One region of the Proteiniborus sp. MB09-C3 genome, then DNA from elsewhere that is predicted to be linked to it. Evidence: a T-box and tRNA genes for the amino acid it is inferred to sense, from the RefSeq annotation. Region 1 holds a T-box; the other holds one or more tRNA genes.
The links. A T-box is a leader RNA that pairs with one kind of tRNA and senses whether it is charged. The one in region 1 lies ahead of lysS (lysine--tRNA ligase), so its partner is inferred to be a tRNA-Lys.
Positions count from the first base shown of each region.

Region 2: it has a tRNA-Lys gene. The T-box ahead of lysS (lysine--tRNA ligase) is inferred to sense a tRNA for this amino acid. The anticodon was not compared.

Region 1 is NZ_CP127161.1:3,528,243-3,532,702, reverse strand. Features, by position in the region: gene QO263_RS17330 (helix-turn-helix domain-containing protein) at 1-323, opposite strand, end outside; gene QO263_RS17325 (hypothetical protein) at 641-925, shown strand; T-box leader at 1,322-1,578, shown strand; gene lysS (lysine--tRNA ligase) at 1,659-3,179, shown strand; gene QO263_RS17315 (methyltransferase domain-containing protein) at 3,482-4,135, shown strand; gene rd (rubredoxin) at 4,322-4,460, opposite strand, start outside.
Region 2 is NZ_CP127161.1:2,971,720-2,976,179, reverse strand. Features, by position in the region: tRNA gene QO263_RS14710 (tRNA-Thr) at 79-154, shown strand; tRNA gene QO263_RS14705 (tRNA-Tyr) at 241-326, shown strand; tRNA gene QO263_RS14700 (tRNA-Gly) at 464-537, shown strand; tRNA gene QO263_RS14695 (tRNA-Arg) at 583-659, shown strand; tRNA gene QO263_RS14690 (tRNA-Gln) at 710-785, shown strand; tRNA gene QO263_RS14685 (tRNA-Lys) at 804-879, shown strand; tRNA gene QO263_RS14680 (tRNA-Ser) at 895-983, shown strand; tRNA gene QO263_RS14675 (tRNA-Ser) at 993-1,084, shown strand; tRNA gene QO263_RS14670 (tRNA-Pro) at 1,112-1,188, shown strand; tRNA gene QO263_RS14665 (tRNA-Ile) at 1,224-1,300, shown strand; tRNA gene QO263_RS14660 (tRNA-Phe) at 1,310-1,385, shown strand; tRNA gene QO263_RS14655 (tRNA-Asn) at 1,539-1,613, shown strand; tRNA gene QO263_RS14650 (tRNA-Met) at 1,633-1,708, shown strand; tRNA gene QO263_RS14645 (tRNA-Glu) at 1,819-1,893, shown strand; tRNA gene QO263_RS14640 (tRNA-Val) at 1,971-2,046, shown strand; tRNA gene QO263_RS14635 (tRNA-Asp) at 2,064-2,140, shown strand; tRNA gene QO263_RS14630 (tRNA-Thr) at 2,293-2,368, shown strand; tRNA gene QO263_RS14625 (tRNA-Tyr) at 2,455-2,540, shown strand; tRNA gene QO263_RS14620 (tRNA-Gly) at 2,679-2,752, shown strand; tRNA gene QO263_RS14615 (tRNA-Arg) at 2,798-2,874, shown strand; tRNA gene QO263_RS14610 (tRNA-Gln) at 2,925-3,000, shown strand; tRNA gene QO263_RS14605 (tRNA-Lys) at 3,144-3,219, shown strand; tRNA gene QO263_RS14600 (tRNA-Ser) at 3,235-3,323, shown strand; tRNA gene QO263_RS14595 (tRNA-Ser) at 3,333-3,424, shown strand; tRNA gene QO263_RS14590 (tRNA-Ile) at 3,435-3,511, shown strand; tRNA gene QO263_RS14585 (tRNA-Trp) at 3,587-3,660, shown strand; tRNA gene QO263_RS14580 (tRNA-Pro) at 3,687-3,763, shown strand; tRNA gene QO263_RS14575 (tRNA-Ile) at 3,775-3,851, shown strand; tRNA gene QO263_RS14570 (tRNA-Ile) at 3,899-3,975, shown strand; tRNA gene QO263_RS14565 (tRNA-Phe) at 3,988-4,063, shown strand; gene QO263_RS14560 (substrate-binding domain-containing protein) at 4,276-4,460, shown strand, end outside.

The sequences.
Region 1 (4,460 bases):
AGTAAGTTATTTAATTCATTTAGCTCAATATCTAGGGTATAGAATTCATCCCTGTCGATTTTAGACTCGAATCTGTTTTTGATGTCATTAAAACCTGAATAGTCATCCATTCTATATTTGAGAAGTAAATTATTTAAATCTTTTTTATATATAGGAGATAAAAGTTCTAGGGTTTCCTGCTTAGGAATTACTTTACCATTTTCTATTCTTCTTAAAGTCTGTATATTTATACTTGATAATCTGGCAATCTCATCTTGGGCAAAACCTAAGGCTTGTCTAAGCTTACATAACTTTTTGCCAAACAAACTAAGATTGTAATACAAGAACATTACTCTCCTTTTAAATATGTTATGAAGCATATAGAAAAAATTAAACATATTATCAGAATAATTCTTCAAAGTCAACTAACATTAAAGTAGGTTGTAAAATCATTTACTACCATGTATTATATAACAAAGAGAAAAAATGTAAATATGTGGATGAGTATAGGAACAAAATGCGTATAATTCCGAGTTAAAATCTTTTCTGAAATATGTTTGCTATATCCAATTTTTATTATATAATTAAACTAATAGGTAATAGATACGGATAAAGTGATACGCAAATTTACAGAATACAAATGTAAACAGGAGGGAAAATCGTGAGCGGAAATGAACAATTATTTGAGCTAATGTCGAAAATGTACGGTGAAATGCAAGAGGGATTTAAAGACGTTAAAGGAAGGCTCGACAAGGTGGAAGGAAGGTTTGACGGAGTAGAAGGTGAATTAGCAAGCGTCAAAAAAACAGTTATTCACATCGAAAATGAGCATGGTAAAAAACTACAAGCCTTATTTGATGGTCATACTCAAATAAACAGTCAGTTAGAGAGAATAGAAAACGAAGTAACGAGACACGAAGAGATAATTATAAGGAAAGTAAAATAGACCTTAGGAAGAGTAGTTTTCCTTGGGTTTTCTATTATATAATCTTATAAAATGAAAGTTATCTAAAACTACATATGAGACCTTAATTTGAACAGGGATATGAGCTAATAAGAGGCTTAAAGGCTTCTATAAAAGAAATATCTTCAAGGTTACTAGAATCTTTTCGCCAGGATTTCATAACCGTTGAAGACATTATCAAACTAAATTTAGTTGCATCTGCAATTAAAGTATCGTTTTTTCAATTATGAGAAGAAACATTATTTCGGAATATTTTGTATAGATTAGACTGTAATAAAGTGACTAACTTAAATTATAAAGAGTTTACTCTTTGATGCTGGTCAACATATATTTGTAGTTGACAGATTAATCCATCAGTGATAGAATTATACAAAACATTTAAAGACTATGAAGAGAAGAGTAGGTAGGCAATTTATTGTTACAGAGAGCCCTATAAGCTGAGAATGGGTATAATGTTGTCTATTGAAAAAAGACTCTGAGTTTCACATTGGACCTTTTTAAAGTGATGATGTGACGGGAGCTCCCGTTATAGAGATAAAGTATAAGCTTAACAAAGCCGTACTTAAAGAGACTGATATGGTGACATATCAGTAAACTAGGGTGGTACCACGAAATAAGCAGCTCTCGTCCCTAAGACTATTGTCTTGGGGGTGAGAGTTTTTTTATTGTTTTAGAACTGCTAAAAAATATAAGTGCATGTGAAGGAGGAAGGTAAATGTATAGATATTATGAAGATTTAGAAAACCTGCAGCAAATAATGAGTGATGCAAATAATCATATGGTCGAGCGTATAAAGAAATTGAATGAACTGATTGATATAGGAGTTAATCCATATCCATATAGCTTTGGAAGTGTAACACATTCTAGAAATATTGTAGATAATTTTGAAAGTATATCTGAGGAACAACAGTTTACTATTGCTGGAAGAATAATGCTGTTTAGAAAAATGGGAAAAGTAACCTTTTTGAATATAGTTGATCAAGAGGGCAGCCTACAGGTGTATATTAGTAGAAATATAGTAGGAGAAGAAAAATATGATTTATTAAGGCTAATAGATATAGGGGATATAATTGGTATAGTAGGAAATGTTTTCAAAACTAAGACAGGAGAAATAACATTAAAGGCAGAGGATATTACCATACTATCTAAATCCATAAGACCTTTACCTGAAAAGTATCATGGGATACAAGATACAGATTTGAGGCAAAGGCACCGTACCCTAGATATGATTATGAACGAGGGGGTGAAAGAAAGATTTATTAAACGCTCCAGAGCAATGACAGCTATTAGAAGCTTTATGAATTCAAGAAGCTTTGTTGAGGTAGAGACTCCAATTCTTGACACTAAATATGGTGGCGGAGAGGCAAAGCCTTTTCAAAGTCATATAAATGCTTTAGATATTGATGCATTCATGAATGTATCACCTGAGCTGTATTTAAAAAGACTTATGATAGGGGGAATTGAAAGAGTATATACCATTGGAAGATCCTTCAGAAACGAAGGTATTGACAGAACTCATTATCCAGAGTTTACACTTTTCGAGTGCTACATGGCTTATGCTGATTACACTGATATGATGGAGTTAATGGAAGACCTTTATGAGTACGTATTTACTCAGGTAAATGGCTCGTCTAAAATAGCTTATGATGGTGTTGAAATAGATTTTAAGGCACCTTGGAGAAGAGCGAGAATGTGTGACTTAGTAAAGAGTGAAACAGATATAGATGTTGAAAATTTATCTAAGGAAAAAATAATTGAGGCTATGAATATTAAAAATCTATTATCAGAGGAATTGCTTAGAGCGATTAATATGGAACAAGCTGCAAAGGGAGACCTGATTGTATATTTGTTTGAAAACTATTGTGAAAAAAAGCTTATACAGCCAACCTTTGTAATAGATTTTCCAGTTGAAACTTCACCATTATGCAAGGTTCACAGAGACAACCATGAGTTAATAGAAAGGTTTGAACCCTATGCATATGGTGTAGAGTTAGGAAACGCATATTCAGAACTGAATGACCCAATAAGACAAAGAATCTTGCTATATGAACAGGCTAAGCAGTTAAGAGCAGGACTAGAAACAGCAAGCCCCATGGATGAAGAGTTTGCACTGGCAGTTGATATAGGAATGCCGCCAGCAGGAGGGCTTGGAATAGGTATAGATAGATTGATCATGTTTTTAACAGGAGCTAATTCAATAAAGGATGTCATAGCCTTTCCATTGATGAAAAGATAAGAATGGTATGAAAATAGGAATAATGACTATATCATGATTATCATTACTTTATAATAATCAGTATTTATGTCTTATGAATAATTAATTGACATATCATGGATGATTATTTATAATTATGGTGTATTTTAGAAAGGATGATTAAGATGGTTAAACTCTATCTTGATAGATTACTGATATATAATAGATAATAACTAACAATACTATTAGTTTTCATCATTAGTCTTTTTGGCAAAAGAATTTTTGCCAGAGGACCACCTTTGATTCTTTTTTACAAGATGTAAAAAAGAAATCGGAGGATTATGATGAAGATACTAGTAGGGAATCAGATAATAGAAATAAACAAATATGAGTTTAAAAACATAGTTAAACAATATAACTCAGTAGCTATTGATATAGGTACTGGGGATGGACAGTTTATTTATAAAAGAGCAAAAAGTAATGCTGGAGAATTATATATAGGCGTAGATTCGTCGATAGATAACATGCGCAAGTACTCTATCAAGACAACAAAAAAGCCCTCTAAGGGTGGGTTAAATAATATACTGTTTGTTGTTGGAAATGTGGATGATTTACCAAATGAAATGACAGCTACAGCGGATAAAATAACTATAAACTTGCCTTGGGGTAGCTTAAGAGATGGGCTTGTCAAGGGAGAGGAAATTGTGCTAAGTAATATTAAAAAAATTTCGAAGGTTAAGGCTGAGATAGATATTTGTGTCACCTATAGTACTAAATATGAAAAAAGAGAGATTCATGAAAGAGAACTTCCTATACTGTCCATAGATTTTATAAAGACGCATTTAAAGAAACAATATATGGCTTATGGAATTAACATTGAGGATGCATATATATGGGATAATAATATGCTTAAGAGCTTAGACACAAAATGGGCTAAAAAACTAGCCTATGGCAAGGAAAGAGAAATATTCTACTTAAAATGCATTGTAGTGAACTAAATAGCGATTTTTAATTGCTAGTGATTCTGTTCACATTTACTCCATTTGATAAATAGAGTAAAATTCAATAAATCTAAGTAAGATCAACGATTTAGATTATGAGATTTGTTCATTTGTATAAATAAAAAAACAACTGAGAAAGAAATATTCCATCTCAGTTGTTTTATTTTCCTGTTAAAATTAATACTATTCTTCTACCTCAAAATCATCCTTAGATGCACCACATACTGGGCATACCCAATCATCTGGCAGTTCTGCAAAAGGTGTTCCTGGAGCTATTCCACTGTCTGGATCCCCTTCAGCAGGGTCATAAACATAACCACAT
Region 2 (4,460 bases), 560 kb from region 1:
AGTTTGGTGTGAATCGCTTAGTTGCTTATAAGGAGTTAATGCAGTAAAAAAAGTTAATCCGAGAAGTAAAGACAATGTGCTGGTGTAGCTCAATCGGCAGAGCAACTGACTTGTAATCAGTAGGTTGAGGGTTCAATTCCTTTCACCAGCTCCATTATGACCTAACCTAATTTGCGAAGCAAATTAAAGGTAGATCAAACGCAATGAGCACCAAAATTGTGTTACTAGACTGTAAAATATGGAGGGGTTCCCGAGTTGGCCAAAGGGGACGGACTGTAAATCCGTTAGCTGTGCTTTCACTGGTTCGAATCCAGTCCCCTCCACCAAAAATAAATACATGCGGGTGTAGCTCAGTGGTATAAGCAGAGAACCCAAACCATGCTTTTGGTTTGGTGTGAATCGCTTAGGTGTCCCAGAAACAAGCCGCAACTAAAGTAAGTAATATATAGAGTTACTAATACATGCGGGTGTAGCTCAGTGGTAGAGCCCCAGCCTTCCAAGCTGGTTGCGAGGGTCCGATTCCCTTCACCCGCTCCATAAAAAGTAACATATAATTATATCCAATAAGAGCAAAAATAATATGTACCCATAGCTCAGTAGGATAGAGCAACGGCCTTCTAAGCCGTGTGTCCGGGGTTCGAATCCCTGTGGGTACGCCATAATAATCCTAGTGGACATTGCTACAGCTGTCTCAAGGAAAAATAATTGTTGGGGTATAGCCAAGTCGGTAAGGCACCAGACTTTGACTCTGGCATTCGTAGGTTCGAGTCCTGCTACCCCAGCCAGTATAATCTGCTAACATTGACCCATTAGCTCAGTCGGCAGAGCACCTGACTTTTAATCAGGGTGTCCCGCGTTCGAATCGCGGATGGGTCACCATTAAACAAATAACATGGAGGGGTACCGAAGCGGTCATAACGGGGCGGTCTTGAAAACCGTTAGGGTGCAAGCCCACGTGGGTTCGAATCCCACCCCCTCCGCCAAAATAATATGGAGAAGTACTCAAGTGGCTGAAGAGGCTCCCCTGCTAAGGGAGTAGGTCTCGTTTAGGGGCGCGAGGGTTCAAATCCCTCCTTCTCCGCCATTCGGCTGGATATATTTCATACTAAATCGGGGTGTAGCGCAGTTTGGTAGCGCACGTGGTTTGGGACCATGGGGCCGGGGGTTCGAGTCCCTCCACCCCGACCAATAATAGAAATATAATTAGTCGTGATATTATATGAGGGCCTTTAGCTCAGTTGGTTAGAGCGTCCGGCTCATAACCGGCAGGTCCGGGGTTCGAATCCCTGAAGGCCCACCATTATTATTTGCCCAGATAGCTCAGTAGGTAGAGCAGGGGACTGAAAATCCCCGTGTCGGTGGTTCGATTCCGCCTCTGGGCACCAATTAAAGACCCTTGTCGTTATAGAAAATGATGGGGGTTTTTTAATCACCACAAGCAATACCTTAAATTACCAAGCAAATACTATTGACATAATCAATCCTATATGATAATATATATTTTGTCGCTAAGTTAAAAATTAATTAGCCATGAGTATTCCTGGGTAGCTCAATGGCGGAGCAACCGGCTGTTAACCGGTAGGTTGTGGGTTCGAGTCCCACCCTAGGAGCCAATAAATATATTTAAATCATCGCGGGGTGGAGCAGCTGGTAGCTCGTCGGGCTCATAACCCGGAGGTCGTCGGTTCAAATCCGGCCCCCGCAACCATAAAATTCATATTTAGGACAAAAATTAAGATTGTCTGTAGGAGAAACCATTATATCAGTATAAGTGCAGGTAATAAACAGAAGCCTGATAAGGACAATTAAAATGATAATGGCCCTATGGTCAAGCGGTTAAGACATCGCCCTCTCACGGCGGTAACCCGGGTTCGAATCCCGGTAGGGTCACCAACTTTAGTATCTGTCCGTCAGGACAACATTTAGGAGTGTCTGTAAAGATCACATAAATTCAATATTTAAAATTTTATGGGCGCATAGCTCAGCTGGGAGAGCACCTGCCTTACAAGCAGGGGGTCATAGGTTCGAGCCCTATTGCGCCCACCATAAATAATTGACATTTTGGCCTGGTAGTTCAGTTGGTTAGAATGCCAGCCTGTCACGCTGGAGGTCGAGGGTTCGAGTCCCTTCCAGGTCGCCAATAGTTTTTAATATGTAAAGCAATATGCTGGTGTAGCTCAATTGGCATAAGCAGAGAACCCAAACCATGCTTTTAGTTTGGTGTGAATCGCTTAGTTGCTTATAAGGAGTTAATGCAGTAAAAAAAGTTAATCCGAGAAGTAAAGACAATGTGCTGGTGTAGCTCAATCGGCAGAGCAACTGACTTGTAATCAGTAGGTTGAGGGTTCAATTCCTTTCACCAGCTCCATTATGACCTAACCTAATTTGCGAAGCAAATTAAAGGTAGATCAAACGCAATGAGCACCAAAATTGTGTTACTAGACTGTAAAATATGGAGGGGTTCCCGAGTTGGCCAAAGGGGACGGACTGTAAATCCGTTAGCTGTGCTTTCACTGGTTCGAATCCAGTCCCCTCCACCAAAAAATAAATACATGCGGGTGTAGCTCAGTGGTATAAGCAGAGAACCCAAACCATGCTTTTGGTTTGGTGTGAATCGCTTAGGTGTCCCAGAAACAAGCCGCAACTAAAGTAAGTAATATATAGAGTTACTAATACATGCGGGTGTAGCTCAGTGGTAGAGCCCCAGCCTTCCAAGCTGGTTGCGAGGGTCCGATTCCCTTCACCCGCTCCATAAAAAGTAACATATAATTATATCCAATAAGAGCAAAAATAATATGTACCCATAGCTCAGTAGGATAGAGCAACGGCCTTCTAAGCCGTGTGTCCGGGGTTCGAATCCCTGTGGGTACGCCATAATAATCCTAGTGGACATTGCTACAGCTGTCTCAAGGAAAAATAATTGTTGGGGTATAGCCAAGTCGGTAAGGCACCAGACTTTGACTCTGGCATTCGTAGGTTCGAGTCCTGCTACCCCAGCCAGTATAATCTGCTAACATTGACCCATTAGCTCAGTCGGCATAAGCAGGGGACCCAAATCATGCTTTTGATTTGGGGTACATCGCTTAGTTGCTTAGAATGAGTTAGCATAATAAAGTAGTGAATCCGAGAAATAAATTAAAATTGACCCATTAGCTCAGTCGGCAGAGCACCTGACTTTTAATCAGGGTGTCCCGCGTTCGAATCGCGGATGGGTCACCATTAAACAAATAACATGGAGGGGTACCGAAGCGGTCATAACGGGGCGGTCTTGAAAACCGTTAGGGTGCAAGCCCACGTGGGTTCGAATCCCACCCCCTCCGCCAAAATAATATGGAGAAGTACTCAAGTGGCTGAAGAGGCTCCCCTGCTAAGGGAGTAGGTCTCGTTTAGGGGCGCGAGGGTTCAAATCCCTCCTTCTCCGCCATGTTTTTTTAGGGCCTTTAGCTCAGTTGGTTAGAGCGTCCGGCTCATAACCGGCAGGTCCGGGGTTCGAATCCCTGAAGGCCCACCATTAAGTAATTAAATTAAAGGCATAATTAAGTTGGTGGAATGTAGGCATTCAAAGCTATTATTCTACCTAAGATATAGGGGTGTGGTGAAGTGGTATCACACTGGTCTCCAAAACCATTAGTGGGGGTTCGATTCCCTCCACCCCTGCCAATTTTATAATAAAATATTACAATGATCGGGGTGTAGCGCAGTTTGGTAGCGCACGTGGTTTGGGACCATGGGGCCGGGGGTTCGAGTCCCTCCACCCCGACCAATAAAAATGATGGGCTTGTAGCTCAGGTGGTTAGAGCGCACGCCTGATAAGCGTGAGGTCGGTGGTTCGAGTCCACCCAGGCCCACCATCAATAATTTTCCCATTAGATACTAATTATATACTTCATATTTATGAGGGCCTTTAGCTCAGTTGGTTAGAGCGTCCGGCTCATAACCGGCAGGTCCGGGGTTCGAATCCCTGAAGGCCCACCATAATAATCATTTGCCCAGATAGCTCAGTAGGTAGAGCAGGGGACTGAAAATCCCCGTGTCGGTGGTTCGATTCCGCCTCTGGGCACCAAAAAAAGTTTAAGCGAGATTAGATAATCTCGCTTAAACTTTTTTTGGTATCTATTGTCTTATACATAGAATATTACCTTTCCCTATACTACATTTCTTAATATTCCACATATTATTGAAAAGTTTTACTTACATTTTACATAACCTTACCTCTTCTTTTTACTTATATAAATTATAATGACATTGAAAACAAAATAAAGGAGAGTATAAAACATGAAAAAAACAATATCTGCTATGTTACTTTTAGTATTGGCTTCAACCTTATTTATAGGATGCTCTAAATCAGAAGACGGATTCAATACAAGTAAAGATATCTCAGTTATATCTAGAGAGGATGGTTCCGGAACAAGAGGAGCATTTATAGAGCTTTTTAAAATTGAAGAAAAGGATAGCGATGG